DNA from 4 places in the Duganella paludis genome. Region 3 is predicted to be linked to each of the others. Evidence: predicted binding sites of a transcription regulator. Region 3 holds the regulator's gene; each other region holds the start of a gene.
What was found. Region 3 encodes sigma-54, which starts transcription at its own class of promoters, with help from an activator protein. Its sites were predicted from a motif close to TGGCANGNAANCTGCTTT; they were not measured.
Positions count from the first base shown of each region.

Region 1: the regulator sigma-54 is predicted to act here: its motif matches at 4,140-4,157, upstream of ACXZ1M_RS17325 (TorF family putative porin).
Region 2: the regulator sigma-54 is predicted to act here: its motif matches at 1,827-1,844, upstream of ACXZ1M_RS10655 (ANTAR domain-containing response regulator).
Region 4: the regulator sigma-54 is predicted to act here: its motif matches at 1,834-1,851, upstream of ACXZ1M_RS27250 (ammonium transporter).

Region 1 is NZ_CM136922.1:3,919,151-3,927,036, forward strand. Features, by position in the region: gene ACXZ1M_RS17305 (M1 family metallopeptidase) at 1-1,406, opposite strand, end outside; gene ACXZ1M_RS17310 (YifB family Mg chelatase-like AAA ATPase) at 1,491-2,999, opposite strand; gene ACXZ1M_RS17315 (hypothetical protein) at 3,260-3,724, shown strand; gene ACXZ1M_RS17320 (accessory factor UbiK family protein) at 3,730-3,969, opposite strand; gene ACXZ1M_RS17325 (TorF family putative porin) at 4,221-4,967, shown strand; gene ACXZ1M_RS17330 (P-II family nitrogen regulator) at 4,979-5,317, shown strand; gene ACXZ1M_RS17335 (ammonium transporter) at 5,331-6,875, shown strand; gene gshA (glutamate--cysteine ligase) at 7,002-7,886, shown strand, end outside.
Region 2 is NZ_CM136922.1:2,363,585-2,371,470, reverse strand. Features, by position in the region: gene ACXZ1M_RS10670 (ABC transporter substrate-binding protein) at 1-29, shown strand, start outside; gene ACXZ1M_RS10665 (ABC transporter ATP-binding protein) at 26-895, shown strand; gene ACXZ1M_RS10660 (ABC transporter permease) at 892-1,764, shown strand; gene ACXZ1M_RS10655 (ANTAR domain-containing response regulator) at 1,883-2,500, shown strand; gene ACXZ1M_RS10650 (CmpA/NrtA family ABC transporter substrate-binding protein) at 2,874-4,046, shown strand; gene ntrB (nitrate ABC transporter permease) at 4,062-4,976, shown strand; gene ACXZ1M_RS10640 (ABC transporter ATP-binding protein) at 4,988-5,791, shown strand; gene ACXZ1M_RS10635 (methyl-accepting chemotaxis protein) at 5,809-6,483, shown strand; gene cobA (uroporphyrinogen-III C-methyltransferase) at 6,486-7,241, shown strand; gene ACXZ1M_RS10625 (iron chaperone) at 7,244-7,600, opposite strand.
Region 3 is NZ_CM136922.1:3,604,052-3,611,937, reverse strand. Features, by position in the region: gene ACXZ1M_RS16040 (alginate lyase family protein) at 1-51, opposite strand, end outside; gene hpf (ribosome hibernation-promoting factor, HPF/YfiA family) at 142-501, opposite strand; gene ACXZ1M_RS16030 (RNA polymerase factor sigma-54) at 579-2,051, opposite strand; gene lptB (LPS export ABC transporter ATP-binding protein) at 2,058-2,810, opposite strand; gene lptA (lipopolysaccharide transport periplasmic protein LptA) at 2,812-3,396, opposite strand; gene lptC (LPS export ABC transporter periplasmic protein LptC) at 3,414-4,007, opposite strand; gene ACXZ1M_RS16010 (KdsC family phosphatase) at 4,019-4,543, opposite strand; gene ACXZ1M_RS16005 (KpsF/GutQ family sugar-phosphate isomerase) at 4,543-5,532, opposite strand; gene ACXZ1M_RS16000 (cation:proton antiporter domain-containing protein) at 5,659-7,641, shown strand; gene ACXZ1M_RS15995 (GGDEF domain-containing protein) at 7,742-7,886, opposite strand, start outside.
Region 4 is NZ_CM136922.1:6,174,670-6,182,555, reverse strand. Features, by position in the region: gene ACXZ1M_RS27255 (helix-turn-helix domain-containing protein) at 4-579, shown strand; gene ACXZ1M_RS27250 (ammonium transporter) at 583-1,785, opposite strand; gene ACXZ1M_RS27245 (zinc-dependent metalloprotease) at 1,954-4,461, opposite strand; gene ACXZ1M_RS27240 (prolyl oligopeptidase family serine peptidase) at 4,458-6,632, opposite strand; gene ACXZ1M_RS27235 (putative bifunctional diguanylate cyclase/phosphodiesterase) at 6,728-7,886, opposite strand, start outside.

The sequences.
Region 1 (7,886 bases), 320 kb from region 3:
TCGCGGCCGCTGGCTTCGTTGGCGAACTGGATGAATTCCTTGGTGCTGCCCCAGCGCGGCTGGAAGTTGCCCGGCGCCGGCGTGGCGGTGCCGTAAACCATGCGGCGCGTGGCGGTGAAGAAGGCGTCGTCGCCGATCAGCTCGCGCAAGGTGTGCAGGATCAGCGCGCCCTTGACGTAGATGTCCAGCGCGGGGCCGCCGCGCTCGGCTTCGTAGACGTCCTGGATGCGCATGCTCTTGCCGCTGACCACCGGCGCCTTGTTGCTCAGCTGCTTGCGGAAATCGAACAGCAGCCACTGGAATTCCATTTCGCCGCGCAGCGCTTCCATGTACAGCGGCTGCATGTAGGAGCCGAAGCCCTCGTGCAGCCACATGTCGTCCCAGTCGGCGTTGGTGAGCTGGTTGCCGAACCATTCGTGCGACAGCTCGTGGTGCAGCAGCCAGTCGTAGCCGAGGGCGGCCTTGACATAGCCGTTGCCGTAGGCGTTGATGGTCTGGTGCTCCATGCCGAGGTGCGGGGTTTCGACCACGCCCATTTTTTCGTCGCCGAACGGATAGGGGCCGATGCGGCTCTCGAAGAAATCGAGCATGGGTTTGAATTCGCTGAACAGGCCTTGCGCGTCCTTGTCGTGGCCTTTCAGGTACCACAGGCGCAGGGGGATGGTGTTGCCGTAGCGGCTGGCGTAGTCGGCCGACAGCATTTCATAGGGGCCGATGTTGAGGGCGACGCCGTAGGTGCTGGGATGTTTGGCGCGCCAGTGGTAGGTGCGCCAGCCGTCCTTTTCTTCCATGCCGGTGGCGACGCCGTTGCCGGCCACCACCAGCGGCGCCGGCACCGTGATGTGCAGGTCGATCAGCTGCGGCTTGCCTGTGGGATGGTCGATGCAGGGCCAGAACAGGTCGCAGCCTTCGCCTTCGACGGTGGTGGCGATCCAGGGCTGGCCGTCGGCGGTCTGGCTCCAGGTGAAGCCGCCGTCCCATGGGGCGCGCTTGGCGATGGTCGGCTGGCCGTGGTACTGGATGCGCACGGTGGTGCGGGCGCCGGCCTGCAGCGGCGTTGGCAGCGTCAGGTAGAGGCGGCCTTCCGGGTTGCTGATGGCCGAGGGGGCGAGCGCGACGCCGTCCACGCTGGCGCCGTCGACCGGCAGGTTGCGGTCCAGTTCGACGGCGATGCGGGTCAGCGGCTCTTTCAGCAGGAAGATGAGGGCGGCGTCGCCGCGGATGCTTTTGGTGGCCGGATCGACGCGCAGCGCGAGGTCGACTTTTTCAAACGTCACGGCCAGTTGCTCGGGCGCGCGCGGGGCGCCGGAGTTGATGGTGAAATCGGTGGGCGCAGGCGGTGTCGAAGCACAGCCGGCCAGCGCAATGGCGGCTGCGGCGGCGAGGTGGAGGGGCAAGCGGGTCATGGTGGTCCTGGCGTCTATAACTCAAAGCAATATATCAGCAAGCGCACCGGACTTGGTATGTTGATGACTTTATATTGGTGCAGTTTATTCGGCGAGCGCGCGGCGGTACTGGATCGCTTCCTTGATGTGCGGCAGCGCGATGCTGGTGGCGCCGGCCAGGTCGGCGATGGTGCGGGCCACGCGCAGGATGCGGTGGTAGGCGCGGCCCGACCATTTGAACTGTTCCATGCTGTGTTTGAGCTTGGCCTTGCTCGGCCGGTCGAGCTTGCAGTGGTGGTCGATTTCGCGCGGGGTCAGGTATTGGTTGCGCTTGCCCTGGCGTAGGAGTTGCCGGTTGGCCGCCGCTTGCACGCGGGCGGCGATCACGGCGGACGGCTCGCCGTCGGCCCCGGCGGCCAGGATGTCGGGATGCATCGAGCCGACTTCCATCTGAATGTCGATCCGGTCCAGCAGCGGGCCGGAGATGCGGTTGACGTAGCGCAGCCGCACGTCCGGCGAGCAGCGGCAGCCGACGCTCTGGTGGCCGAAGTAGCCGCAAGGGCAGGGGTTCATGGCGGCGATCAATTGGAAGTGCGCGGGAAAGTCGGCTTGGCGCGCCGCGCGCGAGATGGTGATGCGGCCCGACTCCATCGGCTCGCGCAGCACGTCGAGCACGCGCCGGTCGAACTCCGGCAATTCATCCAGGAACAGCACGCCGCGATGGGCCAGGGAAATCTCGCCGGGACGCGGCACGCTGCCGCCGCCGACCAGCGCGGCGCCGGAGGAGGTGTGGTGCGGCGCGCGGAACGGCCGCTGCTTCCAGTGCTCGATGCGGAAACTGCCGGTCAGCGACTGCACGGCCGCCGCTTCCAGCGCCTCTTCATCGCTCATTTCCGGCAGCAGGCCGGCAAAGCGCGAGGCCAGCATGGTCTTGCCCGAGCCGGGCGGGCCGACCAGCAGGATCGAATGGGTGCCGGCCGCCGCCACCTCCAGCGCGCGCTTGACCATCACCTGTCCCTTGACGTCGGCGAAGTCTGGATACTCGGGGGCTGCAGCCAGCGGCGCCGCTTCGTGGCGCGACAGCATGGTCTCGACCGACTTGCCGGAGAAGTGGTGGCACACCTGCAGCAGCGAGTGGGCCGGGTAGATGGCGGCGCTGGAGACCAGCGCCGCTTCGTCGGCATTGGCCAGCGGCAGGATGAAGGCCAGGCAGCCGCCGTCGCGCCGCGTCGCCAGCGACATCGCCAGCGCGCCGCGTATCGGCCGCAGTTCGCCGGACAGGGACAGCTCGCCGGCAAACTCGTATTGATGCAGGCGGCGCGAGGGGATTTGTTTTGAGGCGGCCAGGATGCCGAGCGCGATCGGCAGGTCGAAGCGGCCGGACTCCTTGGGCAGGTCGGCCGGCGCCAGGTTGACGGTGATGCGTTGGGCGGGGAATTCGAAGCCGCCGTTCTGGATGGCGGCGCGCACGCGGTCCTTGGCTTCCTTCACTTCCGTATCGGCCAGGCCGACGATGGTGAAGGCCGGCAAGCCGTTCGCCAAGTGCACTTCGACGCTGACTTCCTGCGCCTCCATGCCGGCCAGGGCGCGGCTTTTGAGTACGGCGAGTGACATGGCTGGACAAAGGAACAGATGGAGGAGGGACCAGTCGCCAGCGTAGCCCCTGTGCGGCCGCGCCCCTTTGCGGCAGGTCAAACGCGGCGTATGAATTCCCGCATCTTGATTGGCGTAGGGGGTAGCGGTGCTCCTTCAGAGTAAATGCCTCGTTTTGTCTCGTTTTGCCTCGCAAAAAGCCTCGTTTTATAAGGCGTGTCTCGAACTTCCCTCTGAGGCAGCGGTCTAAATGTAACAAACGAGGCATTCGGGGAGGCAAAATGAGTACAAACGAGGCATTTGCCGTGGAGGTGCACCCAAGGGTATATATGGAACTGTGCGATGCGCTATGGACGCAGCGCGACTTGCGCGCGCCGGGCGATATTGCCACCATCGCCATCAAGGAATGGCTGGCCCGCAATACTGGCCGACCAGTCGAACGTGGCTATCAATGGAAACAGCTATTCTTGCCGCACGGCACCCGCCTGCGCATCACCCACGCGCGCGTTTGCCGCTACGCCCAGGTGGAAGGCGACCTGCTGATCGCCGAAGGGAAAATCGTCACGCCGCGAGGCTGGGCCAACGAGGTTTGCGGCGGCGTGCGCAACGCCTGGCGTGATGTCTGGATCAAGCGCCACTATACCGAACTGTGGATGCGCGCCAGTGACTGGCGTACTGGCGACCAGGCTAATCCGCGCCGTCCGGCGCTGGAACGCAGGCAGCGTGCCCGCCGCCGCCTCGACTGATTTGCTTATTGGTTAATCTTGCCTTCCAGCTCGGCCAGGCGGGTTTCCAGCGCTTCCAGCTTGGCGCGGGTCTTGGCCAGAACCTGGGTCTGGATGTCGAATTCCTCGCGCGTCACCAGGTCCAGTTTGGCGAAACCCTGCGTCATCATGGACTTGACGTTCTTCTCAATGTCCTTTGCTGGTGAGTTTTCGATGGCTTGGCTGATCTTGTTTTGCAAATCGTTGAAAAAATTGTTCTTATCCATAATATTCCTTGATCTGGTTAGTCCATCATTGCACCATTACGGTGCGAGTCGGCGTTAATCTGGTGCGAAACCGCCGAAATCCCTCTTCACGCTCGTGACGATTCTCACTTTGGGGCGATGCCGCCCGTTGTCAACCATGATACGGCACCTGACGGCCGGACAACATTAGCTGGCACACATTCTGCTAAAGAAGGCTATGACAGAATTTTAAACCGCAACTGCTAATGAAGTTCAACTCTAGGAAAACAATTATGAAAATGGCCAAGAACCTTACCCTGATCGCTGCGTTGACCTTAGCATTCGCGTCCATGGCGCAGGCCCAGGAAGCGGCACCCGCTCCTGAAGCCAAACCCGATAACGAAGTCAGCTACAACGTTGCCTTCGTCAGCGATTACCGTTACCGCGGTATCTCGCAAACTCGCCTGAAGCCAGCCCTGCAAGGCGGCGCGGATTACGTGAACAACCCGACCGGCTTCTACGCCGGCACCTGGCTGACCAACATCAAGTGGGTCAAGGACGGCGGCGGCGACGGCTCGGTCGAATGGGACATCTACGCCGGCAAGCGCGGCGCCATCAGCGATGTCATCAGCTACGACGTCGGCGGCCTGTACTACTACTACCCGTCGAACAAGCTGAGCCCAAGCGCCAACACCTTCGAATTGTACGGCCAGCTCAGCGCCGGCCCGTTCTCGCTCAAATACTCGCGCTCGACCACCAACCTGTTCGGCTTCGCCGACAGCAAGAACTCGGGCTATATCGACGCCCAGATCAACCAGGAAGTGGCCGATGGCTACGTCATCAACCTGCACCTGGGTCGCCAGAACGTGAAGAACAACGACGCCGCCAGCTACAACGATTACAAGATCGGCGTCACCAAAGATTTCGGCGTAGTGAGTGTTTCCTTGGCGGCGGTCTCTGCAAACACGAATGCCTACACCGGAAAAGGGAAAGACCTGGGTAAAACCGGCGCCGTCCTGACCATTTCCAAAATCTTCTAAGCGAGGCCAGTATGAAAATGATTACCGCCATTATCAAGCCGTTCAAGCTTGACGAGGTGCGTGAAGCGCTCTCGGCGATTAACGTGCAGGGCATCACCGTGACCGAAGTCAAAGGCTTCGGCCGTCAGAAGGGCCACACCGAGCTGTATCGCGGTGCCGAGTATGTCGTCGACTTCCTGCCCAAGACCAAGATCGAAGCGGCCGTGGACGACTCCATCGTCGAGCAGGCGATCGAAGCGATCGAAGGCGCCGCCCGCACCGGCAAGATCGGCGACGGCAAGATCTTCGTGTACAACCTGGAACAAGTGATCCGCATTCGTACCGGTGAAACCGGCAACGAAGCTCTCTAAGAGGACGATGAGAATGAAGAAAACTATAACAAGCTTGCTAGCTGGGGTATCCATCCTGTTTGCGCTGGCCGCACCTGTGTACGCCCAAGACGCCAAGCCGGCGGAAGCCCCAGCCGCTGCTGCCACCGCGCCAGCCGCCGCTGCTCCTGAAGCGCCTGCCGCCGCCCCGGCCGCCGCCGCTCCAGCTGCCGCCGCGCCAGCCGAAGCCGCGCCCGCCGCGCCTGCGCCGACACCGCAAAAGGGCGACACCGCCTGGATGATGGTCTCGACCCTGCTGGTAATCCTGATGACGATACCCGGCCTGGCGCTGTTCTACGGCGGCCTGGTCCGCTCCAAGAACATGCTGTCGATCCTGATGCAAGTGTTCATGGTGTTCGCCCTGATCATCGTGCTGTGGTGCATCTACGGTTACTCGCTGGCTTTCACCGAAGGCAATGCCTTCTTCGGCAACCTGCATGACCGCACCTTCCTGAACAACATCTGGGATCCGGCCAAGGGCGCGTTCGCCTACGCCGCCACCTTCAGCAAGGGCGTGGTGATTCCGGAGTTCGTGTTCGTGGCCTTCCAGGGCACGTTCGCGGCGATCACCTGCGGCCTGATCATCGGCGCCTTCGCCGAGCGCGCCAAGTTCACCGCCGTGCTGGCCTTCATCGTGATCTGGTTCACCTTCGCCTACCTGCCGATGGCCCACATGGTCTGGTTCTGGACCGGCCCTGACGCGATCAAGGATGCCGCCACCCTGGCCACCGAAACCGCCAAAGCCGGCTTCCTGTTCCAAAAAGGCGCGCTGGACTTCGCCGGCGGCACCGTGGTGCACATCAACGCCGCAGTGGCCGGCCTGGTGGGCGCCTTCATGATCGGCAAACGCGTCGGCTACGGCCGCGAATCGATGGCGCCGCACTCGGTGACCATGACCATGATCGGCGCGTCGCTGCTGTGGGTCGGCTGGTTCGGTTTCAACGCCGGTTCGTCGCTGGAAGCGGGCGACATCGCTGGCCTGGCCTTCATCAACACCCTGCTGGCGACCGCTGCCGCGACCGTGGCCTGGGTCTTCGCTGAATGGATCTTCAAAGGCAAACCATCGATGCTGGGCGGCGCTTCGGGCGCAGTGGCTGGCCTGGTGGCCATCACCCCGGCCTGCGGCTTCGTCGGCCCGATGGGCGCCCTGATCATCGGCCTGCTGGCCGGCGTAATCTGCCTGTGGGGCGTGAACGGTCTGAAACGCCTGCTGGGCGCGGACGACTCGCTGGACGTATTCGGCGTGCACGGCGTCGGCGGCATCCTGGGCGCGATCCTGACCGGTGTGTTCGCTGCACCGTCGCTGGGCGGCCAGGGCATCTTCGACTACGTTGCCAACAAGGCATCGCCTGACTACTCGATCGCTGCGCAAGTGATGGTGCAGGCGACCGGCGTCGGCGTCACCATCCTGTGGTCGGCCGTGGTCTCGGTCATCGCCTACAAGCTGGTCGACATCGTCATCGGCCTGCGCGTACCGGAAGAAGAAGAGCGCGAAGGCCTGGACATCACCACCCACGGCGAGTCGGCCTACCACGCTTAATCTAATTCCTAATTAACAACGTTGCATCCGAAAAGCGCCCCCCGGGGCGCTTTTTTTATTGCCTGCCTTTAAAATAGGGGATTCGCCCTCATTTGGCATAGTCCGCACGGTAATAAGGATGTACACATGGTTCCCCACCTCGTCACGGCCCTGAGCGGACCCCTGCTCGACCTGGAAGAAAAAATCCTGGCCGCCACCCCCGCCATCGAGCGCTGGTTCCGCCTCGAATGGCAGGAACACACCCCGCCGTTTTATTGCTCGGTCGATATGCGGAACGCCGGCTACAAGCTGGCGCCGGTGGACACCAATCTGTTCCCCGGCGGCTTCAACATGCTGGCCACCGAAATGCTGCCGCTGTCGGTGCAGGCCGCCATGGCCGCGATCGACAAGTATTGTCCTGACGCCCGCAACCTGCTGCTGATCCCGGAAATCACCCAGCGCCACCCGACCTACTGGCAAAACGTCGCCCGCCTGATGCAGATCTTCCGCCAGACCGGCCTGCACGTGCGTCTCGGCTCGCTGTCGCCGGAAGTCACCCAGCCGACCCCGCTGCCTCTGCCGGACGGCAATATGCTGGTGGTCGAACCGCTGGTGCGCTCGCCCAACGGCCGCCGCGTCGGCCTCAAGGACTTCGATCCGTGCACGATTTTGCTCAACAACGACCTGTCGGCCGGCATCCCCGACATCCTGCAAAACATCCACGAGCAAAGCCTGCTGCCGCCGCTGCACGCCGGCTGGGCGCTGCGCCGCAAGAGCAACCACCTGAACGCCTACGATGAAGTGGTGAAAAAGTTCGGCAAGCTGATCGGCGTCGACCCGTGGATGCTCAACCCCTTCCACGCCAAGTGCGACGCCGTCAACTTCCGCACCGGCGAAGGCTACGAATGCCTGGCCGCCAACGTCGACACGCTGCTGGCCAAGATCAAGAAAAAGTACAAGGAATACGGCATCAAGGACCACAAGCCGTTCGTGATCGTCAAGCCCGACGCCGGCACCTACGGCACCAGCATC
Region 2 (7,886 bases), 1.2 Mb from region 3:
AAGATCCTGTGATCGCGAACGGATCATGAGCCTGCAGGTCGTCAGCCCTACCGGCGGCATCGCGCCGCTGCTGCGCGCCGAAGGCGTGAGCCTGGAATACGGCGGCACGCGCGCCACGCACAACGTCAGCTTCGATGTGTATCGCGGCGACCGCTTTGTGTTGCTGGGGCCTTCGGGCTGTGGCAAGTCTTCGTTGCTGAAGGCAGCGGCGGGATTCATCAAGCCGGCGGCGGGCAGCATTTCGATCAACGGTGCGCCGGTGCGCGGGCCGGGGCCGGATCGCATTGTGGTGTTTCAGGAATTCGACCAGCTGCCGCCGTGGAAGACGGTGAAAGAGAATGTGATGTTCCCGCTGCTGATGACCAAGCGCGTGAGCAAGCATGAAGCGGCCGAGCGGGCCATGCACTGGATCGCCAAGGTTGGCTTGGACGGCTTTGAGAACGCGCATCCGCACACGCTGTCGGGTGGCATGAAGCAGCGCGTGGCGATCGCCCGCGCGCTGGCCATGCAGCCGGAGGTGCTGTTGATGGACGAGCCGTTCGCCGCACTCGATGCGCTCACGCGGCGCAAGATGCAGGAGGAGCTGGGACGCTTGTGGGAAGAGCTGCGCTTTACGTTGTTGTTCGTGACGCATTCGATCGAGGAGGCGCTGGTGGTGGGGAATCGCATACTGCTGCTGTCGCCGCATCCGGGGCAAGTGAGGGCGGAGTTGAATAGCCATCAGTTTGATCTGGCCAGCGCCGGCGGTGCGGAGTTTCAGGCGGCCACGCAGCGCATCCATGGATTGTTGTTTTCTGACGCCCCCGCCGTCGCTCTCGCGCACGCGGGAGCCCATGCACGGCATGCGGCCACGCGTTCTATGGGGCCCCGCTTGCGCGAGGACGACGTGCTATGAGCCTGGTCCTCGATCCGCCGATCCGCCAGGAGCGCGAATATACCGTCGCGCCGCCCACGCTGCGCGCTGCCGATCCCGCCTTGCCGCTGGCGCAGCGTGTCTGGCAGCAAAGCTGGCTGCGCAAAACCATCATCCTCATCCTGCTGGCCGTGCTGTGGGAAGCCGTGGCCCGTTGGCAGGACAACGACCTGCTGCTGCCGACCTTCCTGCAAACCGCGCAGGCCTTCGCGCAAGGCATCATCAGCGGCGAGCTGCTGGACCGCGTGCGCGTCTCGCTCAGCGTGCTGCTGCAAGGCTACCTGGCCGGCATCGCCGCCGCCTTCGCCCTGACCGCGCTGGCCGCCTCCACCCGCATCGGCCGCGACCTGCTGGAAACGCTGACCGCCATGTTCAATCCGCTGCCCGCCATCGCCCTGCTGCCGCTGGCGCTGCTGTGGTTCGGCCTGGGCAAGGCCAGCCTGCTGTTCGTGATCGTGCACGCCGTGCTGTGGCCGCTGGCGCTGGGCGCCTACGCCGGCTTCCAATCAGTCCCCGAGACTTTGCGCATGGCCGGCCGCAACTACGGCCTGGGCGGCCTGCGCTTCGTGCTGCACATTCTGGTGCCGGCCGCGCTGCCGTCCATCCTCTCCGGGTTGAAGATCGGCTGGGCCTTTGCCTGGCGCACGCTGATCGCGGCCGAACTGGTGTTCGGCACCACGGCCGGGCAGGGCGGTCTCGGTTGGTACATCTTCCAGAACCGCAATGAGCTCTACACCGACAAGGTATTCGCCGGTCTGGCCGCTGTGATCCTGATCGGCCTGCTGGTGGAAAACGTGGTATTCCGACCACTGGAAACGTTCACCATACGCCGTTGGGGCATGCAACGCTGAGATGATGTCTGGCAGAATCCGGCCTTTGTGCCGTAGAATCTGCGCATGCACATTCAAAATACTGGTTTGATTCTTGCTTGCAGCAAGGTCATAACCCACTCCCATGCGTAAGCCGGCCATGCCCAATCTGCGTATCGTTGTCGTCAACACCGTCATCCATGACGAGGATGACGAAGCGCTGCATGCACAGGCCGAGCGTGAGCGGGTACTGCGTATCGGGCTGCTGGAAGCGGGCTACGACATCATCGCCTCGCTGCCGCCTGATATGTACCTGCCCGAGCGTATCGGCCAGCTGCAACCAGATATGATCATCGTCGATGCCGAGTCGGACGCGCGCGACGTGCTCGAACATATCGTCATCGCCACTCGCGACGAACGCCGTCCCATCGTCATGTTCACCGAGGATCAGGACCCGGAGAGCATGGAAGCGGCGGTCGAGGCTGGCGTGTCGGCCTATATCGTGGCCGGCCTGCAGGGCGAGCGCATCAAGCCGGTGCTGCAGGTGGCGCTGGCGCAATTCAAGCGCGAGCAGAAGCTGCTGGAGGAGCTGAGCGACACCAAGAGCAAGCTGGCCGAACGCAAGGTCATCGAGCGCGCCAAGGGCCTGCTGATGGAGCGCCAGCGCTTCACCGAGGAACAGGCCTACCAGAAGCTGCGCTCCATGGCCATGAGCAAGAACCTCAAGCTGTCCGAAGTGGCCCAGCGCATTCTGGACGTGGAAGACCTGCTGGGCTGAAAACGCCCACCCAAAATGATGCACCGCGCAATTGCGGTGCATTTTTTTTGGGCAAATGCCATCCCGCCACCACCCTTTCCCTCTGTAAACTCGCTGGCACGGACATTGCATAGCTGTAGTCAAGCGCAAAGATGCGCGGCTGTGCCCTGCCAACGGCGGTGGGGCCCACCAGACAACGACGTCTACCCAATCATGAATGTTTTCGTGAGGGTAGGCGTTTTTTTTGGCCGATAGTTATTGACGACTACAAGAAGGGATAGCCATGAATTACAAGAAGCTTGATACGAAGAGCGCGCTGCCACCCAAGACGGAAGAGGTGAATGCGACGCGTAGAAAATTGATTCATGGTGCAGGTCTTGTAGCGGGAGGAAGCATGTTGGGTTTGTCGACGGGTGGCGTGTGGGCAGCGGGTTCGGATAAGCCGGAGAAGGAAGAAATCAAGATCGGCTTCATTCCGCTGACCGACTGCGCCTCCGTGGTCATGGCCTCGGTGCTGGGCTTCGACAAGAAATACGGCGTCAAGTTCGTGCTGAGCAAGGAAGCCTCCTGGGCCGGCGTGCGCGACAAGCTGGCCAATGGCGATCTCGATGCGGCCCATGTGCTGTATGGCCTGCTGTACGGCGTGCAGATGGGCATCGGCGGCCAGAAGAAGGACATGGCCGTGCTGATGAGCCTCAATAACAACGGCCAGGCGATCACCCTGTCCAAGAAAGTGGCCGACAAGGGCGCGGTCGACGGCGCCTCGCTGGCCAAGCTGATGAACACCGACAAACGCGAATACACCTTCGCACAGACCTTCCCGACCGGCACCCACGCGATGTGGCTGTACTACTGGCTGGCCGCCAACGGCATCAATCCGATGAAGGACGCCAAGGTCATCACCGTGCCGCCGCCGCAGATGGTGGCCAATATGCGCGTCGGGAATATGGACGGCTTCTGCGTGGGCGAGCCGTGGGGCCACCGCGCCATCATGGACGGCGTCGGCATCACCGCCACCACCACCCAGGACATCTGGAAGGATCACCCGGAGAAGGTGCTGGGCTCCACGCTGGAATTCGCGAAAAAATATCCGAACACATGCCGCGCCATGATGGCCGCGATTCTCGACGCCGGCAAATGGATCGACTCCTCGCTGGCCAACAAGAACAAGATGGCTGAAACCATCGCCGACAAGTCCTACGTCAACACCAGCAAGGATGCGATCGACCAGCGCATCATGGGCCGCTACCAGAATGGCCTGGGCAAGACCTGGGACGATCCGAACCACATGAAGTTCTACAACGATGGCGCGGTCAACTTCCCTTACCTGTCGGACGGCATGTGGTTCATGACCCAGCACCGCCGCTGGGGCCTGCTGAAGGACGATCCGGATTACCTTGCCGTGGCGACCTCGGTCAACCAGATCGACCTGTACAAGGATGCGGCCACCATGACCAAAACGCCTGTACCTAAGAGCCCTCTGCGTACTTCGAAATTGATGGACGGTTCCGTTTGGGACGGCAAGAACCCGAAAGCGTTCGCCGCCTCGTTCAAGATCAAAGCCTGATGACAGGAGGATGCCATGAACGCCATGCTTAAACCTGATAGTGCAGAACCGGTGACGGTTGCCGGTACATCTGCTGCTCCTGCTGCTGCTTCCTCAGCGCGCCGTCCACGCCGCCCGCTGGCCGCCAACGGCACTGCGCGCGTGCGCCAGCAAGTCTCCGCCACCGCCATGAAAATCGTCGCGCCGCTGGTGGGTGCCGCCTTGCTGGTGCTGGTGTGGCAGCTGATCACCGTGAACAACAGCTCTTTCCCGACGCCGCTGGTCACGCTGCAGGAAGCGATCAAGCTGTTCGCCGATCCGTTCTACCGCAACAGCCCGAACGACCAGGGCATCGGCTGGAACCTGCTGGCGTCCCTGCAGCGCGTCGGCGTGGGCTTCGGCCTGGCCGCGCTGGTGGGCATTCCGCTGGGCTTCCTGATCGGCCGCGTGCAGTTCGTCGGCGCCATGTTCGGCCCGATCATCAGTTTGCTGAAGCCGGTGTCGCCATTGGCCTGGCTGCCTATCGGCCTGCTGGTGTTCAAGTCGGCCAACCCTGCTGCCATCTGGTCGATCTTCATCTGCTCGATCTGGCCGATGATCATCAACACCGCCGTTGGCGTGCAGCGCGTGCCGCAGGATTACATGAACGTGGCGCGTGTGCTCAACCTGTCGGAGTGGAAGGTGCTGACCAAGATCCTGTTGCCATCGGCCCTGCCGTACATCCTGACCGGCGTGCGCCTGTCGATCGGCACCGCGTGGCTGGTGATCGTCGCGGCCGAGATGCTGACCGGCGGCGTGGGCATCGGCTTCTGGGTGTGGGACGAGTGGAACAACCTGAATGTACCGCACATCATCATCGCCATCGTGGCCATCGGCTTGGTTGGCTTGCTGCTGGAGCAGGCGCTGATGGCGCTGGCCCGTGCATTCACCTACGAACAAGTGTCGAACTAAGGAGCGCGATCATGGACGAATCCAAATTCATCGATATCGAAGGCGTGGAGATGGTGTTCCACACCAAGAAGGGCATCTTCCACGCGCTGCGTGAAATCGACCTGACGGTGCGCAAGGGTGAATTCATCACCCTGATCGGCCACTCGGGCTGCGGCAAGTCTACGCTGCTCAACCTGATTGCCGGCCTGCTGAAGCCTAGCGACGGCGTGCTGTTGTGCGCCAACCGCGAGATCGCCGGGCCGTCGCCGGAGCGCTCGGTGGTGTTCCAGAACCATTCGCTGCTACCGTGGCTGACCTGCTACGAGAACGTGTATCTCGGCGTGGAGCGCGTGTTCGGCAAGGTTGAATCGAAAGCGCAGCTGAAGGAGCGCACCATGGCGGCGCTGGCGCTGGTGGGCCTGACGGCCGCCGAAGCCAAGCGCCCGCATGAAATCTCGGGCGGCATGAAGCAGCGCGTCGGCATCGCCCGCGCGCTGGCCATGGAGCCGAAAGTGCTGCTGATGGATGAACCCTTCGGCGCGCTGGACGCGCTGACCCGCGCCCACCTGCAGGATGAACTGCTGAAAATCGTCGCCGCCACCAAGTCCACCGTGGTGATGGTGACGCACGATGTCGATGAAGCGGTGCTGCTGTCGGACCGCATCGTCATGATGACCAACGGCCCGGCCGCCACCATCGGCGAAATCGTCGATGTGCAGCTGGAGCGTCCACGCGACCGCGTGGCGCTGGCGTCGGATGCGAAGTACATGGAATACCGCACGGCGGTGCTGGAATTCCTGTACCGGAAACAGGCGCATCCCGTGAAGGCCGCTTAAATAAAGGAGAAACAACGATGCACATGCACGCGCCCATGCCACCAGCCACCGGCTCCCATGCCGGCAAACCATTGCCGGGAGAAGTCTTCGGCGCCCTGATCAACTTGTCCGGGCGTCGCCGCTTCACCTCGCAGCGGCTGGTGCTGTACGCCGTGCTGGCATCGCAGCAGCAGGAAGGCGCGGCGGCGATAGCGCAGGAGACGCTGACGCTGTTCCGTGGCGCGCACAAGTCGCTGCTGACCGATGGAGATGGCCTGCCGGGCGTGTTCTGCCCGGAGCTGGAGCAGGCCTACTTCGGCAAGTTGCAGGGCGACCGCGAGATCACCGCCTTTGCCGACCTGGCCGAGCGCACCCTGAGGGCCATCGCGCAGAATGCCCGCGACAGCGGTGAGCTGCTGGCGGAGCTGGTGCGCATCACCACGCCCACGCTGGCGATCCTGAACCAGATCACCGGCATCTACGAAGAGCAGTCCAAGTTGCATGCGCGCCTGATGAAGAAGCAGCTGCGCGGCGTGATTACGGATATCGAAACCATTAACCGCCAGGCGCGCATGGTGGCGTTCAACGCGCGTATCGTGGCGGCGAGGGCCGGGCAGGCGGGCAAGGAGTTCTCGGTGGTGGCGGGCGTGCTGTCCTCCATCAGCGGCGAGATAGACGAAATGGTGGCGGCCGCACTGGCCGCAGCGGGGTAAATATGGGCAGCGTAACCTTGGTGGGCGCCGGTCCCGGCGACCTGGAACTGTTGACCTTAAAGGCCGTGCGGGCCATCGAACGCGCGGACGTGGTGCTGATCGATGATCTGGTCAATCCTGAAATATTGAACTTTGCGCCATCGAGCGCACGCGTGATCCAGGTCGGTAAGCGTGGCGGCTGCGCCTCCACGCCGCAGGAATTCATCGAGCGCCTGATGATCGCCGAGGCGCGCGCCGGCAACCGCGTGGTGCGGTTGAAGGGCGGCGATCCTTATATGTTCGGCCGTGGCGGCGAGGAGCGCGCCTCCTTGCGCGCGGAAGGCATCGAAGTCGAGGTGGTGCCGGGCATCAGCAGCGGCCTGGCGGCGCCCACCAGCATCGGCATTCCGGTCACGCACCGCGCGTGGAGCCAGGGCGCCACCTTCGTCACCGGCCATGGCAAGGACGAAGCGTCGGAGCCGAATTGGGCCGCGCTCGCGCAAAGCAAGCTGACACTGGTGATCTATATGGGCGTGGCCCGTGTGGACAGCATCCAGAGCGGCCTGCTGTCCGGCGGCGCCCCGGCCGACACGCCGGTCGCCGTGGTGCAATCGGCCACCCGCGCCAACCAGCAGCAATTGATCACCACCCTCGGCCAGCTGCCGCAAGCCCTGCGCGACAGCGGCCTGGGTAGCCCCAGCATCATCATCGTCGGCGACGTGGTCCGCTGCGCCGACGCCTGGCAGGAACTGGCCGCACCTATCCGCGCCAGCGCGTAGCGTTAATCCAGCTCCGCCAACCTTGCGCGCACCAGGTCCGTCAACAGATTCCGGTCGATCTCCCAATCCACCGGAATCTGGAAGCAGTTCTTGAAGACGACATATGGCCGCAGCCGCTCCTGGAAGACCTCCATCACGAACACGCTCCATGGGGCGAGCGTCAGGTGCTTCTTGTATGCGGCCAGGCCCATCACGTAGTCGCCGCCGCGATGAATCTGCGGCACATTCCACGCCATTTTGAGCGCCAGCTCAGGAAATGCCTCCAGGGTGAAGGCGATGACGGCCTTCAGCGTCGCCGCCTTGGTGGCGTCCTGCGACGCCAGGTAATCCTCCACCGATGTGAATTTTGCTGTGCCCACTGCGCCTCCATGGCTTGCGATAAATGCACCGGCCTGGCGCACCCATAGCGTGCATTATGCACCGCGATATCGCACCGCACCATAGCGCGCAGCCGCCGTAAAACCGCTCTTCCCCCTGCACAAGCCGTTTTCAGCGGGTGGCACGGCTCTTGCAATACAGAGGCTAAGGGATCAACGGCGATCTCCCCGAAGTACACGAATTCATAGCTGGTCCAAGGACGGACTGGCAGGACAACGGCGTCCGCCCAACCCAGTCTTTGAGGCCTGGTTGCGCGGACGCCTTTTT
Region 3 (7,886 bases):
ATTCGATGTCAATGCCAGTGCCAGTGCCGCTGCGGTACACAATGATTTCATGGAACTCCCAATGCAAGTTAAACGTTTAACTTCACGATTGCAAAAAAGGGCGCCCTCTTGCGCCCTTCGTTTGGTGTGCCGGGGCCGTTGTTATAGGGCGGCGGCAGCGGGTTCGTAGCTATCCGGGATATGCTTGATGGCATCGTGCCCGTGCGATTGAACTTTGTTCTTGTACTTCATGACCTGCCGATCCAGCTTGTCGATCAGGGTATCGATGGCGGCGTACAGGTCTTGCGACAGGCTTTCCACGTAGACGGTTTTACCCGACATGCGCAGGTTGATTTCAGCCTTCTGGCGTTTATCTTTCTCTTTAAGGTTATCTACGGTCAGGATGACAGCAATATCAATCACTTGATCAAAGTGGCGGGTGACACGTTCCAGTTTATTCTGCACGTACTCGCGAATAGCCGAGGTCACTTCGAGATGATGTCCACTGATGGTGAGATTCATACACACTCCTAAAGATAATGTCGCTTCTAACGGTTAGTGCGGTGCCCTTTGCTACCGGGCGCGCAGGAACCAAGTAACTACAAAGATTTACGGAGGCTGACTGGTGGGATTTTGAGAGCTTCGCGATATTTGGCAACAGTTCGCCGCGCAATCACCATGCCTTGTTCTCCCAGCATGTCCGCAATCTTACTGTCGGATAAAGGATTTTTCGGGTCTTCTGCTCCTGTCAGTTGCACGATCAATGCACGTATCGCCGTCGAACTTGCTTCACCCCCCGCTTCGGTGGCGACATGGCTACCAAAGAAATATTTCAACTCAAACATGCCATGCGGGGTCAGCATATATTTCTGAGTTGTTACCCGAGAAATAGTACTCTCGTGTAAACCCAGTGTATCAGCAATTTCGCGAAGCACAAGGGGCCGCATGGCAACCGCGCCATGCGAGAAAAAGTTCTTTTGTCTTTCTACTATCGCTTGCGCCACCCGCAGGATCGTATCGAAGCGCTGGCGCATATTCTTGATCAGCCACTTGGCCTCTTGCAATTGCGCGCCCATGGCGCCCTCGCCCTTGCCCTGCTTGAGCAAGTTGGCGTACATGGCGTTCACGCGCAGGCGCGGCATGACGTCGTTGTTCAGGCTGACCTGCCAGCCGTTGCGCGATTTCTTCACGATCACGTCCGGCACCACATAGTCCGACACGTCGGACGCGAAGGCCGCGCCCGGATGCGGATTGCACTGGCGGATCACGGCCTGCGCTTCACGCAAGTCTTCATCGTCGCACAGCAGGGTCTTTTTCAGCTTGTTGAAATCGCGCTGCGCGAACCAGGTCAGGTGGTTCTCGACGATGGCCAGCGCCATGCGCCGCGTCACCATCGGCACGCCCGGCAAGCGCTTGATTTGCAGCGCCAGGCATTCGGACGCGTTGCGCGCGCCCACGCCCATCGGATCGAAGCTTTGCAGCAGGCTCAGGGCCGTCTGCAGTTCCTCGATCTCGACTTCCAGTTCTTCCGGCAGGCGCGCGTGGATTTCTTCCAACGCTTCCTCCAGGTAGCCGTTCTCGTCGAGCGCATCGATGATCAGTTCGACCAGCGCGCGGTCGCGCATTTCCAGCACCGTCACGCGCATCTGCTCCATCAGGTGCTCGCGCAGCGTGCAGTGATGGGCTTCGAGTTGCGGACGCGATTCCTCGTCGTCGCTGTTCTTGCTGCGGCCGGCGTCGCCCCAGTCCATATCGGCTTCGGCGGTGGTGCTCTCGGTGTCGGCGGCCGGGCCGTCGTAGGCGTCGGCCTCGGCGGCCGGTGCTTCGTTGGGCGGACCTTCGGGCGGCGCTTCGCCGACCGGCGCCTGCTGGTTGATGGCGCCATCGGACAGCAGCCGCAGCGAGTGGTCGAGCGGATCGTCGAGACGTTCCAGCAGCGGGTTATCGGTCAGCAGCTGTTCGAGTTCCTGGTGCAGCTCCAGCGTCGACAGTTGCAGCAGCCGGATCGACTGCTGCAACTGGGGCGTCAACGCTAAGTGCTGCGACGTGCGCAGTTGCAAAGACTGTTTCATTGAGGGTTACATGCGGAAATGTTCACCCAGGTAGACACGACGCACCGATTCGTTGGCGATGATGTCGTCCGGACGGCCGGAGGCCAGCACCGTTCCCTGGTTGATGATATATGCGCGGTCGCAGATGCCCAGCGTCTCGCGCACATTGTGATCGGTAATGAGGACGCCGATGCCGCGTTCCTTGAGGAAGCGCACGATGCGCTGGATCTCAATCACGGCAATCGGGTCGACCCCGGCGAATGGTTCATCGAGCAGCACGAAGCGCGGATTGGTGGCCAGGGCGCGCGCAATCTCCACCCGGCGGCGTTCGCCCCCGGAGAGCGACAGCGCCTGGTTCTCGCGCAGCTTTTCGATTTGCAAATCGGCCAACAGGGTATTCAGCCGTTCATCAATGGCAGCCTTGGATAAAGGCTTGCCGTCCACTTTCTGAATTTCGAGGACGGCGCGGATATTCTCTTCCACGGTCAGCTTGCGGAACACCGACGCTTCCTGTGGCAGGTAGGACAGGCCGAGCGAAGCGCGGCGGTGGATCGGCAGCGAGGAGATGTCGGTGCCGCTGATGTCGATGCTGCCGGCGTCCGACGGCACCAGGCCGACGATCATGTAGAACGAGGTGGTCTTGCCGGCGCCGTTGGGGCCGAGCAGGCCCACCACTTCGCCGCACTCGACCTGCAGGGACACGTCATGCACCACCTGGCGCTTGCCGTAGGTCTTTTGCAGGCCTTTGACGATCAGGGTGCTACCGCAGTTTGCTTCCATCTTATTTCCCCGGCGCAGGCTGCGTGGTCGGTACGGCCGGCGTCGCAGGCGAGACCAGCTTGGTCGACGGCTGGATCACCATGGTGCTGCGGCCGGCGCCCGGCTTGCTCTCGCCGGTGGCGGTATTCTTCACGGCGAAGAATTCCTTGCGGCTGTCGTAGGAAATGAATTCGCCGTCGACCTGGCTGGCCGGCTTGCCGCCTTCCAGTTTCTTGATCTGCGCCTTGGCGTACAGCTTCACCAGCTCGGTCTTGTTGTCGTATTCGATGCGGTCGGCCTGGCCTTCGACCCACTGGTCGCCGACGCCGTCCATCTTCTGGCGGAAGGTGGCTTGCACGCCCGGGCCGCTGGTCAGCACCACGAACTGGTAGCCTTCCGGATCTTCGGTCACCACCGCCTTGGGCGACTTCATCAGCAGCGTGCCGCGCGTCAGCACCACATTGCCGGTGAAGGTCTTGACCTGCTTGACGTCATCGGCATCGAGCTGGTCGAAGGTGATCTGGGTCGGCTTGCTGGAATCGGCCTTCTCGGCCTGCGCAACGCAGGCCAGCAGCATCAGCGCCGCCGACAGGATTAATCGTTTCATGTTCATGTGTCGTTCCTTCATTGTCCCGCGCGTGGCGGTATCGTCATCGTTCCGCGCCCGCCCAGTGCGATCTGGCGGGTGGCGTTGTTGGCTTTCATGCCGGTGCCGCTGGCGGTGGCCTGGCCGGCCTGCATCTCCACCTTGGCATCGGTTTCCATGCGTTCTTCGTCCGGGTACACGGTCAGCGTGCTGGTCTGCAAGCGCAGTCCCTGCGCCTGCGGCGTGGCCGGCCGCATCACGTCCACATTACCATTCAGCCGCACGCGCGTATTGCCCTGATCGACATACGCGGTCTGCGCATGGATATCCATCGGCGGCTGGCCGCTCGACAGGCCGTGTACGAAGGGCTTGTCGATCAGCGAAGAATCATCGATCGGGCGATGGGTCAGCTTGTCGCCGGAAATAATGTAGGAAGGCTGGCCTTCCTTGTTCATGCGTACCGTGCTGAAGCGGTCGATGATGTAGTCCGGCTCGTCGCGGAAGCGGTCGGCCTGCGCCTCCTGCCCGGACTGGTTGACCACCTGCACCAGCCAGAAACTGCCGGCGGCCACAAACACGCCGACCATGATGATCATGGTCAGCTGCCAGCGGTGTGCTGTTCTCTTACGCATGTTTGCCCCCATCAAACCAGGAACTGCGCCATCACGCGCTCGTACAGGCCCTGGGCGTGCAGCACCAGCTCGCACACCTCGCGGACGGCGCCGCGCCCGCCATGGGCGACGGTGGTGTGGTGGGCGCGCTCCAGCACTTCCTTGCGGCCGTTCGGCACGGCGACGGCGAAGCCGACCCGCGACAAAATCGGCAGATCGACCACGTCGTCGCCGATGAAACCAACCTGCTCGGCCGTGAGGCCGGTCTTTTCCAGCAACGCGTTGAACGGCGTCAGCTTGTCGTGGCCGCCCTGGTGCAAATGGCTGATGCCCAGGTCGGCCGCGCGCTTGATCACCTGCGGCGAGGTGCGCGCGCTGATGATGGCGGTCTGGATGCCGGCTTCCTGGATCAGCTTGATGCCCAGGCCGTCCTGCACGTTGAAGGTCTTCAGGGCCTCGCCGTCGGCGCCGTAATGCAGGCTGCCGTCGGTGAGCACGCCGTCGACGTCGAAAATCATCAGCTTGACGCGCGCGGCGCGTTCCACGTAAGTCAGCATCAAATCACCTTGGCACGGGTCAGATCATGAATGTGCAGCGCGCCGACCAGTTTGCCGTCGGCATCGGTCACCAGCATCTGGTTGATGCGGAACTGTTCCATCACGGCCACGGCGTCGACCGCCAGCTTCTCCGGCGAAATGCTGCGCGGATTGGCGTGCATCACGTCCTTGATGACGACCTTGCTGAAATCCTGGACCTTTTCGATCATGCGGCGCAGGTCGCCGTCGGTGAACACGCCGATCGGCTTGTCGTCGGCATCGACGATGGCGGTCATGCCCATGCCCTTCTGGGTGATTTCCAGCAGGGCGTCGGTCAGCTTGACGTCGGCCGGCACCTTCGGCACGGCGTCGCCGCTGCGCATCACGTCGCGCACGTGGGTCAGCAGGCGGCGGCCCAGCGCGCCACCGGGGTGCGAGCGGGCGAAATCTTCTTCCTTGAAGCCGCGCAGGTCCAGCAGCGCCACGGCCAGGGCGTCGCCCAGCGCCAGCGTGACGGTGGTCGAGGTGGTCGGCGCCAGGTTCATCGGGCAAGCCTCCTTGGCCACGGCCACGTTCAGGTGGACGTCGGCGATGGTGGCCAGGCTGGAGCCTGGCTTGCCGGTGATCGAAATGACTTTGCTGCCCATGCGTTTTACGACCGGCAGGATGGTCATCAGTTCCGCGCTCTCGCCGGAATAGGAAATGGCGATGAAGGCATCGTCGGCGGTGACCATGCCGAGGTCGCCGTGGGCCGCTTCGGCCGGGTGCACGAACAGCGCCGGCGTGCCGGTCGAAGCCAGGGTGGCGGCGATCTTGCGGCCGATATGGCCGGACTTGCCGATGCCGGACACCACCACGCGGCCGCTGCAATTGAGCAGCAGCGAGATGGCCTGCACCACGCTATCGTCGTTTTCCAGACGGGCGTTCAGGGCATGAATGGCATCTGCTTCGTTTTGCAGGGTGTCGCGGGCAAGGCGCAGTGCCGTTTTTGCATCAAAAACTTTCAGCATTGTTTTTTCATGGGTTACACTCATGCCCAAGTATAGCCGAATTGAGAAAGCAAAAAACTTGCCAGTCAAAACATAACGTGCTCGCCACCCCACAAACAACGAACTTTACTCACTGGCGATGTTGAAATGACGTTTTCACCCCTGGAACTCACCCTCTTGCTGCTGGGCAGCGCCGTGCTTGGCGTGGTCGCTTTCCGCATGATGCATCTGCCGCCGATGCTCGGCTACCTGGCCGTCGGCATCCTGATCGGCCCCCACGCGCTGGGCCTGGCCGAGCAAAGCGAAACCACCCACGGCCTGGCCGAATTCGGCGTGGTGTTCCTGATGTTCTCCATCGGCCTGGAATTTTCCCTGCCCAAACTCAAGGCCATGAGCCGCATCGTGTTCGGGCTGGGCATGGCGCAGGTAGTACTCACTATCGTCGCCACCATGATATTTGGCTGGACCATCGCCACCCAGCTGCCGCCGGCGCTGCGCATCAGCTGGCAGGCCTCGTTCGCGCTGGGCGGCGCGCTGGCCATGTCCTCGACCGCCATCGTGGTCAAGATGCTGACCGAGCGGCTGGAGCTGGAAAGCGAGCATGGCCGCAAAATCATCGGCATCCTGCTGTTCCAGGATCTGGCGGTGGTGCCGCTGCTGATTTTGATCCCCTCGCTGGGCGAAGCGCCGGACAAGCTGATGGAAACGCTGGCCTGGGCCGGCCTGAAGGCCGTGATCGTGCTGGCGCTGCTGCTGGCGGCCGGCCACAAGCTGATGCGCGGCTGGTTCACCATCGTGGTCAAGCGCCGCTCGCAGGAACTGTTCATGCTCAACCTGCTGCTGGTGACCCTGGGCGCGGCCTGGATCACCGAGCGCGCCGGCCTGTCGCTGGCCCTGGGCGCCTTCGTGGCCGGCATGCTGATTTCCGAAACCGAGTACCGTCACCAAGTGGAAGAAGACATCAAGCCCTTCCGCGACGTGCTGCTGGGGCTGTTCTTCATCACCATCGGCATGCTGCTCAATATCACGCTGGTGGCGGCCAACTGGTGGCTGGTGCTGTTGCTGCTGTGCGCGCCGGTGTTGATGAAATTCGCCCTGATCGCCGGGCTGGCCAAGCTGTTCGGCGCTTCCGACGGCGTCTCCATGCGCACCGGCCTGGCGCTGGCGCAGGCCGGCGAGTTCGGCTTCGTGCTGCTGAACCTGGCGGCCGGGCACAACCTGATGGACTCCTACGTGGTGCAGGTGGTGCTGGCCTCGATGGTGCTGTCGATGCTGCTGGCGCCGTTCATCATCGCGCAGTCGGACAACATCGTCATGAAGTTCTCCAGCAACGAATGGATGATGCAATCGCTGCAGCTGACCAAGATCGCCAGCCGCACCATGTCCACCAACAAGCACGTGATCGTATGCGGCTTCGGCCGCAGCGGCCAGAGCCTGGCCACCCTGCTGACCGAGGAAAAGATCGACTACCACGCGCTGGACCTCGATCCGGAGCGGGTGCAGGAAGCGCAGGCGGCCGGCGCCAGCGTCTCGTATGGCGACGCGGCGCGGCGTGAGAGCCTGGTGGCGGCCGGCATCTACCGCGCCAGCGCCATCGTCATCACCTACGCCGACACACGCTCGGCGCTGCGGGTGCTGCACCAGGTGCACGAACTGACGCCGTCGCTGCCGGTCATCGTGCGCTCGCACGACGACACCGATCTGGATCAACTGAAAAAAGCCGGCGCGGCGGAAGTGGTGCCGGAGCTGCTCGAAGGCAGCCTGATGCTGGCCTCGCACGCACTGGTGATGCTGGGCGTGCCGTTGCGGCGCGTGGTGCACCGGGTGCAGGCGGCGCGCGAAGAACGCTACGCCTCGTTGCGCGGCTACTTCCACGGCATGAGCGACGTCGACGAGGAAGCGGACATGGAGCGCCTGCATTCGGTCACGCTGAGCGGCAACGCGCCGTGCGTGGGCCGTTCGCTGGGCGCGCTGGACGTGTCGGCCTCGGGCGCCGAAGTGGCCAGCATCCGGCGCGGCAAGAGCGGCGTGGAAGTCACGCCCGACACGACCCTGGAAGCCGGCGACGTAGTAGTACTGCGCGGCGGCGCCGACGCCGTCAACCGCGCCGAACAGCGCCTGACGCGATAATCCCGATAATCCGGGGTCAGGTCCTCCATTGCTACACGAGCTCTGCCGTGGCCGAGGCCACGGCAGAGCTCGTGTAGCAATGGAGGACCTGACCCCGGATCTAGCGGGTGCTGACGACGCGGTTGCGGCCGTGGTCTTTGGCGTAGTACAGCAGCTCGTCGGCGCGCTCGATCAGGGCGCGGGCGATGGCTTCCGGCTCGCCTTCCGCCGTGCCCACCTCCAGGCAGGCCACGCCGATCGATACC
Region 4 (7,886 bases), 2.6 Mb from region 3:
ACAATGAAAACACCTGTACCCAACAATGCGCCACCAGAAGTCGGCGCCGCGCTGCAGCGACTGCGCCTGGCCCGTGGCCTGACCCTGGAGGATTTGTCGCGCATCGCCGGCGTTTCCAAATCCATGCTATCGCAAATCGAGCGCGAAAAGGCGAATCCGACCATCGCCATCACGTGGCGTTTAGCCAACGCCCTGGGCGTGCAGATCGGCGAATTGCTGGCCACCGGCGAGCGCCAGACCGAGACCATCCGGGTGATCGAGGCGCACGAAATCCCCACCCTGCCCGGCCTGCATGCGGGCTATGTGCTGCGCATCCTGGGGCCGCTGGAGCTGGCAAGTAAATATGAGTGGTATGAATTGACGCTGTCGCCGGGCGGCGAACTGGCCTCGCAGGGACACGATCCGGGCGCGCAGGAGCACCTGACGCTGTTGCACGGCTCAGTGGAAGTGGAAGTGGGAACCAGCAAGAAGAAGGTCAAGCTGGGCAGCACGGCGCGCTACCCAGGCGACCAGCAGCACATCATACGCAATGTTGGCAAAACGGAAGCGAAAGCCGTGCTGGTGGTGATACACCGTTAAGATTTACCAGTTCGCCTCGCGCTCAGGCGTGGAGCTGATGCGATGAATGGACAGGTCGGCGCCCTGGAATTCCTCTTCCGGGTCGAGGCGCAGGCCCATGGTGGCTTTCAGCAGGCCGTAGACGGCGTAACCGCCGATCAGGGCGACCGTGATGCCCATCGCCGTGCCCACCAATTGCGACAGCAGCGATACGCCGCCCACGCCCCCCAACTCCTTGTGGCCGAAGATGCCGGCGGCAATGCCGCCCCAGGCGCCGCACAGGCCGTGCAACGGCCAGACGCCCAGCACATCGTCGATCTTCCATTTGTTTTGCGCCAGGGTGAACATCCAGACGAAGATGGCGCCGGCCAAGCCGCCCGTCACCAGCGCGCCCAGCGGATGCATCAGGTCCGACCCGGCGCACACCGCCACCAGGCCCGCCAGCGGGCCGTTGTAGGCGAAGCCGGGGTCGTTCTTGCCCATCATCAGCGCCACCAGCGTGCCGCCCACCATCGCCATCAGCGAATTGACCGCCACCAGGCCGTTCATCTTGTCCAGCGCCTGCGCGCTCATGACGTTGAAGCCGAACCAGCCCACCGTCAGAATCCATGCGCCCAGCGCCAGGAATGGAATCGACGATGGCGGATGGGCGGCGATGGCGCCGTTCTTCATGTAGCGGCCACGCCGCGCGCCCAGCAGCAGTACCGCCGGCAACGCGATCCAGCCACCCACCGCGTGCACCACCACCGAACCGGCAAAGTCGTGGAAGCCGGCGCCGAAGGCTTGCGCCAGCCATTCCTGCACGCCGAAACGGTTGTTCCAGACGATGCCTTCAAAGAAGGGATAGACCAGGCCGACCAGCAAGGCGGTGGCCACGGTCTGCGGATGGAACTTGGCCCGCTCGGCGATGCCGCCCGAAATGATGGCCGGGATGGCGGCCGCAAAGGTCAGCAGGAAGAAGAACTTGACCAGCTCATAGCCGTTTTTGGCGGCCAGTACGTCGGCCGAGGAGAAGAAATTGATGCCGTAGGCGATGCTGTAGCCGACGAAGAAATAGGCAATGGTGGAAACGGCAAAATCCACCAGAATTTTCACCAACGCGTTGACCTGGTTCTTTTTACGTACCGTGCCTAATTCAAGGAAAGCAAAACCCGCATGCATCGCCAAAATCATGATGGCGCCGAGCAGGATGAACAAGGCATCCGCGCCGTCTTTGTGTCCAGACATCAAAATCACTCCCCAAAATAAAGCACATCAAATAAAGAACTAACATGGAAAGCAATTTCCGTTCCAATTTGGTGCAAAATCTTAAGTTGCTGATTTTAATGTAGTTTCATGTTGGTGCGTCAGTGGTGCGTCCGACGGCCATCGCCACAGACGCACCAATTTGAGGCGCTAAATTGGTGCGCCGGGCGGCACCGGAGGTGCGCCACGCAGCTTGACGCTGCGCGGATCGGCCAGGTAGGAAGCGATCAACTCGGCCGCTTGCTTGCGGCTGTCGGCGGTCACACTCTTGCCCGGATTCTTTTGCAGCCACTGCGCCAGCTCGCGCGCGGACTGCCGCACTTCGGCCGCCACCTGCGGATGCAGCTTGCCGCCGTCCAGCAGGTTGAGCAGGCTGTCGGCCACTACCCAGTTGGCCGCCAGTTGCACCGCCTCGCCGCCGATCACTGAGGCCGGCACGGCATCGCGCTTCCAGGTTTTCTGCAGCAGCTGCGTCAGCGCTTCCTGCACGCCCGGTTGTTTGGCATCGCGCGCGTGCTGCCACGCCAGGCGGTTGATGCGCGCGGCGTCCAGCAGGAAGCCGGCGGTTTGCGCGGCGCCCGCTTCGGCGATCGAGAAGGCGTCGAACACCGATTCCATGCGCGTCTCGAAGTACTCGCGGCTGCGGCCATAACCGGATGCCGGCGGCGTCAGGATATCGAGCACGTTGGCCGGCAAGGCGAGGTATTCGGCGCGCAGGCTGTCGGTCAGGCGGTTCAGCGCCTGACGCTGCACGTCGGCCGGCGTGGCTTTGACGCCGGCCTTGGCGATGCCCGCCTTGACGTCGCCGGCGCTGGTGTAATCGAAGTCGCCGCCGCCGATCAGGCGCGCCACCGCTTCGCCCTGATAACGCTGCAACAGGTAGACCGGCACCAGGCGCGCTTCCAGCTCGCCGATCTGGCGCGCGTCCGGCAACACATCGACCGAGAAGGTTTGCAGGGCGCGCTGGCGCACTGCGCCCAGCTGGTCCCAGGTCTTCAGCGTATCCGGGCCGAAGTCCCACAGCAGGCCGTCCGGATGGCTGGCGCCCGGCGTGCGGTCGTCCTGGTCGCTGGAATACAGCATGCCGGCCGCGCGCGCCTCGCCGCGCAGCTTGGCCAGCGCGGCCTGCTCCTGCGCGCCGCCGCCGAAATCGCCGTAGATGTAGTTGACGATGTAGTCGTCCCACGGACCGACGCCAACGCCGTAGGCGTTGTTCAGGTCAACCTCGCCCTGCGCATTCAACTTGAGGATGGGATGCGGATAATCCATCACCGAGCCGTTGCCCGTGCCGATGCGACTGGCGGCGAAGTTATGCGCGAAGCCCAGCGTGTGGCCGACTTCGTGCGCCGACAGCTGACGCAAGCGCGCCAGCGCCATTTGCTCCGCCAGCTTGTGCTTGTCGGTGGCGCCGGCTTTGCCGTAAGGAGCCAGCAGCGCTTCGGCGATCAGGATGTCCTGGCGCACACGCTGCGAACCGAGCGTAACGGCGCCGCGCAGGATCTGGCCGGTGCGCGGATCGCTCAACGCATTTCCGTAGGACCAGCCGCGCGTGGCGCGATGCACCCAGCTGATGACGTTGTAGCGGATGTCCAGTGCGTCCACGCCTTCCGGCAGCAGTTCGACGCGGTAGGCATCCTTGTAGCCGGCCTTCTCGAAGGCGCCGGCCCACCACGACGCGCCCTGGATCAGCGCCGAGCGCACCGGCTCCGGTGCGCCCCGGTCCACGTAGTAGACGATCGGTTTCTTCACCGTGCTGACGGCGGCCGATGGGTCGGTCTTTTCCAGCTTGTGGCGCACCTGCCAGTGCACGTCGATGCTGCTGGCGAGCGGCGTGGCGAAGTCGTAGTAGCTGGTGTCGAAGCCGCCGGAGTACGGATGATAGGCGCGCGGCTGCCAGCCGCTGGCGGCGTCGAAGGCCGGCAGGCGCACCATGCTGATACGCTGGCGCATCGACAGGCTGGCCGGATCGGCTCCCACCTGGCGCACGAATTCGGCCTGTCCCGGACCGGCGAAGGTCAGCAGCGCCTCCAGTTCCACATTGTCCGGAAAGGCCTTGGCTTCGGCCGCCAGCACCGCGCTGCGCGATGGATCGACGGCGTACTGGCCCTGCTTGGTGGCGGCCAGCCGCGCGGCGATGCCGTGGCGGTCGGCCAGCAGGAAGCTGGAGAAGTCCACCAACTGGCGCTCCTTGTCGCCGGCGATGATCTCGCCCGACCACAGCACCGAGTTGGAGAACGACTCGCGCACGGCCGCGCGCTCGTCGCGGTCGGCGGAGTTGGCGACGTAGTTGGTGTTCTCCTGCACCAGGAACAGCTTGTTGCCGTGTTTTTCAAAATGGACCATGCGCATTTCGCCGGACTGCGCGCGGTCCAGGCCCACGTCGTTGGAACCCAGCGCATACGGCAAGGAACTCGCCAGCAGGAACGGTTGATCCAGCGCGCCGACCGACAGCAACACCCTGCCCTTGTCCGTATCGCGCCAGACGTCGATAAAGCCCGGCTGCGATTGCAGGCCGCGCGTGGCGTCAGCGATCTGCTTGATGGGCGGCGTGGGCGCGGCCGGCGTTGGCTGATCCGCGCCGGCGGCCAGCGCCACCGGTGCGGCGCCGGACATCAAAAGTGCGAGCAGCAGCGGTGCAGCGGTCGGCGCGCGCATCATGGCTGGCCTGCTGCTTTGGCGGCGTCGCCGCCGTCCATTTGCAGCGCGCGGCTCAGGAAGCCCCAGCGGTCGGCCACTTCCTCGATCTGCTTGGTGGTCGGCTTGCCGGCGCCGTGGCCCGCCTTGCTGTCGATGCGGATCAGGATAGGCGCACCGCCCTGGACCTGGTCGGCCTGCGCGGTGGCGGCGAACTTGAAGCTGTGGGCCGGCACCACGCGGTCGTCGTGATCGGCGGTGGTGATCATGGTGGCCGGGTAGCACGCGCCCTTCTTCAGGTTGTGCAACGGCGAGTACTTGACCAGCGCCTTGAACTCGTCGGCGTTGTCGGACGAACCGTAGTCCGAAGTCCAGGCCCAGCCGATGGTGAATTTATGGAAGCGCAGCATGTCCATCACGCCCACTTGCGGAATCGCCGCCGCGAACAGCTCCGGGCGCTGCGTCATGGCCGCGCCGACCAGCAGGCCGCCGTTGCTGCCGCCGCCGATGGCCAGCTTGGCAGGCGACGTCACCTTGTGCGCCACCAGCCATTCGGCCGCGCCGATGAAGTCGTCGAACACGTTCTGCTTCTGCAGCTTGGTGCCGGCCGCGTGCCACGATTCGCCGTACTCGCCGCCGCCGCGCAGATTGGCCATCACGTACACGCCGCCCATTTCCAGCCACGCCAGGTTGGCCACCGAGAAGGCCGGCGTCAGCGAGACATTGAAACCGCCGTAGCCGTACAGGTAGGTCGGGTTGCTGCCATCGAGCTTCAGGCCCTTCTTGGCGACGATGAACATCGGCACCTTGGTGCCGTCGCGCGAGGTGAAGAATTCCTGGCGGGTTTCAAACGCGCTAGGATCGAAGTCCACTTTCGGCTGGCGGTACACGCTGCTCTTGTTGGCCTTCAGGTCGTGGCGGTAGATGATGGTCGGGCTGGTGAAGCTGGTGTAGGCGTAGAAGGTTTCGGTATCCGCGCGCTTGCCGCTGAAGCCACTGGCCGTGCCCAGGCCCGGCAGTTCGATGTCGTGCAGGGCCTTGCCTTTCAGGTCGTAGACCTTGACCAGGCTGTGCGCGTCGCTCAGGTAATCGACGATCAGCTGGTTGTTCACCAGCGACGCCGAGACCATGGTGCTGCTGCTCTCCGGGACGATCTGCTTCCAGTTCAGCACACCCGGCTTGCGGGTGTCGATGCTGACGATGCGGCCGCGCGGCGCATTGCGCTCGGTGCGGAACAGGAAGACCGGGCCGTCGTTGCCGACGAAATCATAGGCGGCGTCGAAGTCTTCCAGCAAGCCGACCACTTTCGCATCCTTCTTGCTCAAGTCCTTGTAAAACACGCGGTTCTTGTTCTCCGTGCCTTGCGAAGCGCTGATGACCAGGAAGCGGCCGTCCTGCGTGACTTCGGCGCTGAAGCCCCAGTCCTTGTGGTCCGGACGGTCGTACACCAGCACGTCCGCGCTTTGCGGCGTGCCCAGTTTGTGGAAGTACAGCTTCTGGAAGTAGTTGACGTCGGCCAGCTTGGTGGCTTCCTGCGGCGCGTCGTAGCGGCTGTAGAAGAAACCGGAGCCGTCTTGCAGCCACGCGGTGCGCGAGAACTTGACCCACTTGATGTGGTCCTCGACGTCCTTGCCGCTCTCGATGTCGCGCACCTTGATCTCGTTCCAGTCCGAACCCGAGGCGGCGGTGCTGTAGGCGAGGAACTTGCCGTTCGGGCTGACCGCCAGTCCGGCCAGCGCCACGGTGCCGTCGGCGGCCAGGGTGTTCGGATCGAGTAGCAGACGCGGCACGTCGGCCAAGGTCTTCATGGTGTACAGGACCGCCTGGTTCTGCAGGCCGTCGTTACGGCTGTAGAAATAGCGGCCGCCTTCCTTGAACGGCACGCTGAAGCGCTCGAAGTTCCACAGCTTGGTCAGGCGTGACTTGATCGCTTCGCGGCCGGGGATCTGCGACAGGTAGCCTTGCGTGAGCTTGTTCTGCGCCTCCACCCACTCCTTGGTCTCGGCGCTGTTGGCGTCTTCCAGCCAGCGATACGGATCGGCGATGACGGTGCCGTGGTAGTTGTCCTGCTGGTCGACCGTGCGCGTGACCGGGTAGTTCATGGGTGCGCCCGGTGCCGGGCAGCTTGGTGCGCTTTGCGCGAACGCCGCCGATTGGGCGAAGATGAGGGAGGCCAGGAGTGCATGTCGTTGCATAGGTGATCCGTATCCGTGTAAGGTTCATCAGGAATACAGATCATAACGTGAAGCATGACAAATATGACACGTTAGCTGAAAAACAAAGACGATTTTTATTTGGCGTAGCTCACGTCCACCGCCGCATCGGCCTGTGCGCCGATGGCGATCGGCGCGCGCCACTTCTCAAGCCACGGGATCAGCTGGTCGCCCGGTATCGGACGACTCATGAAGTAGCCCTGGCCCTGGTCGCAGCCCAGCTCCGCCAGCAAACGCCATACGGCTTCGCTCTCGATCCCTTCGGCTACCACGCGCAGGCCCATGTTGTGGCCAAGGTCGATGGTCGAGCGCACGATCTTGGTGTCGCCTTCGTCCTTCTCCATATTCAGCACGAAAGACTTGTCGATTTTCAGTTCATTCACCGGCAGGCGCTTGAGGTAGGCCAGCGACGAATAGCCGGTGCCGAAATCGTCGATCGACAAATCCAGGCCCATGGCGCTCAGACGCTCCAGCGTGTTCTGCGCGCGCACCGGATCGTCCATGATGGCGCTCTCGGTGATCTCCAGGCAGAAGGAACCGGGCGTCAGCTTGTGGCGGGCCAGCAGGTCGGCGAACTTGGCCGGCAAGTCCTGGTCCAGCAGGTCGCGCGTGGACAGGTTGACCGACACCTTCAGGTGATGGCCCTTGCTGGCCAGCTCGCGGCACAACTCGGCCGACTTCTCCATCACCCAGCGCGTCAGGATGCGGATAAAGCCGGTCTGCTCGGCGAACGGAATGAACTCGTCGGGGAAGACATTGCCGCGCTCCGGATGCGCCCAGCGCACCAGCGACTCCATGCCGACCACGCGCCCGGTCTGCAGCGAAATCTTGGGCTGCACGTGCAGGCGGAACTCGTCGCGCTCGATGGCGTTGCGCAGCTCCGTCAGCAGCGACAAACTCTTGGCGCTGGATTTGTCCATCACCGCGTCGTACACCACGGCGCCGTCGTTGCGCTGTTTGGCGGCGTACATCGCCACTTCGGCCATGCTCAATAGCGTTTCGCCATCGTCGGCGTGCGCCGGATAGCCGGCGATGCCGAGGCCCGCGCCGATGTCCACCATCTGGTCTTCCAGCGACAGCGGCGTCTCCAGCGCCTGCAGGATCTCGGCCGCCATCAGCTGCGCCGCATCGATATTCGTGGCCGGCAGCAGCACGGCGAATTCGTCGCCGCCCAGGCGCGCCACCTGCGCCGACGATTGCCGGCGGTTGGCCAGCAGCAGCTGCAGGCGGCCGGCC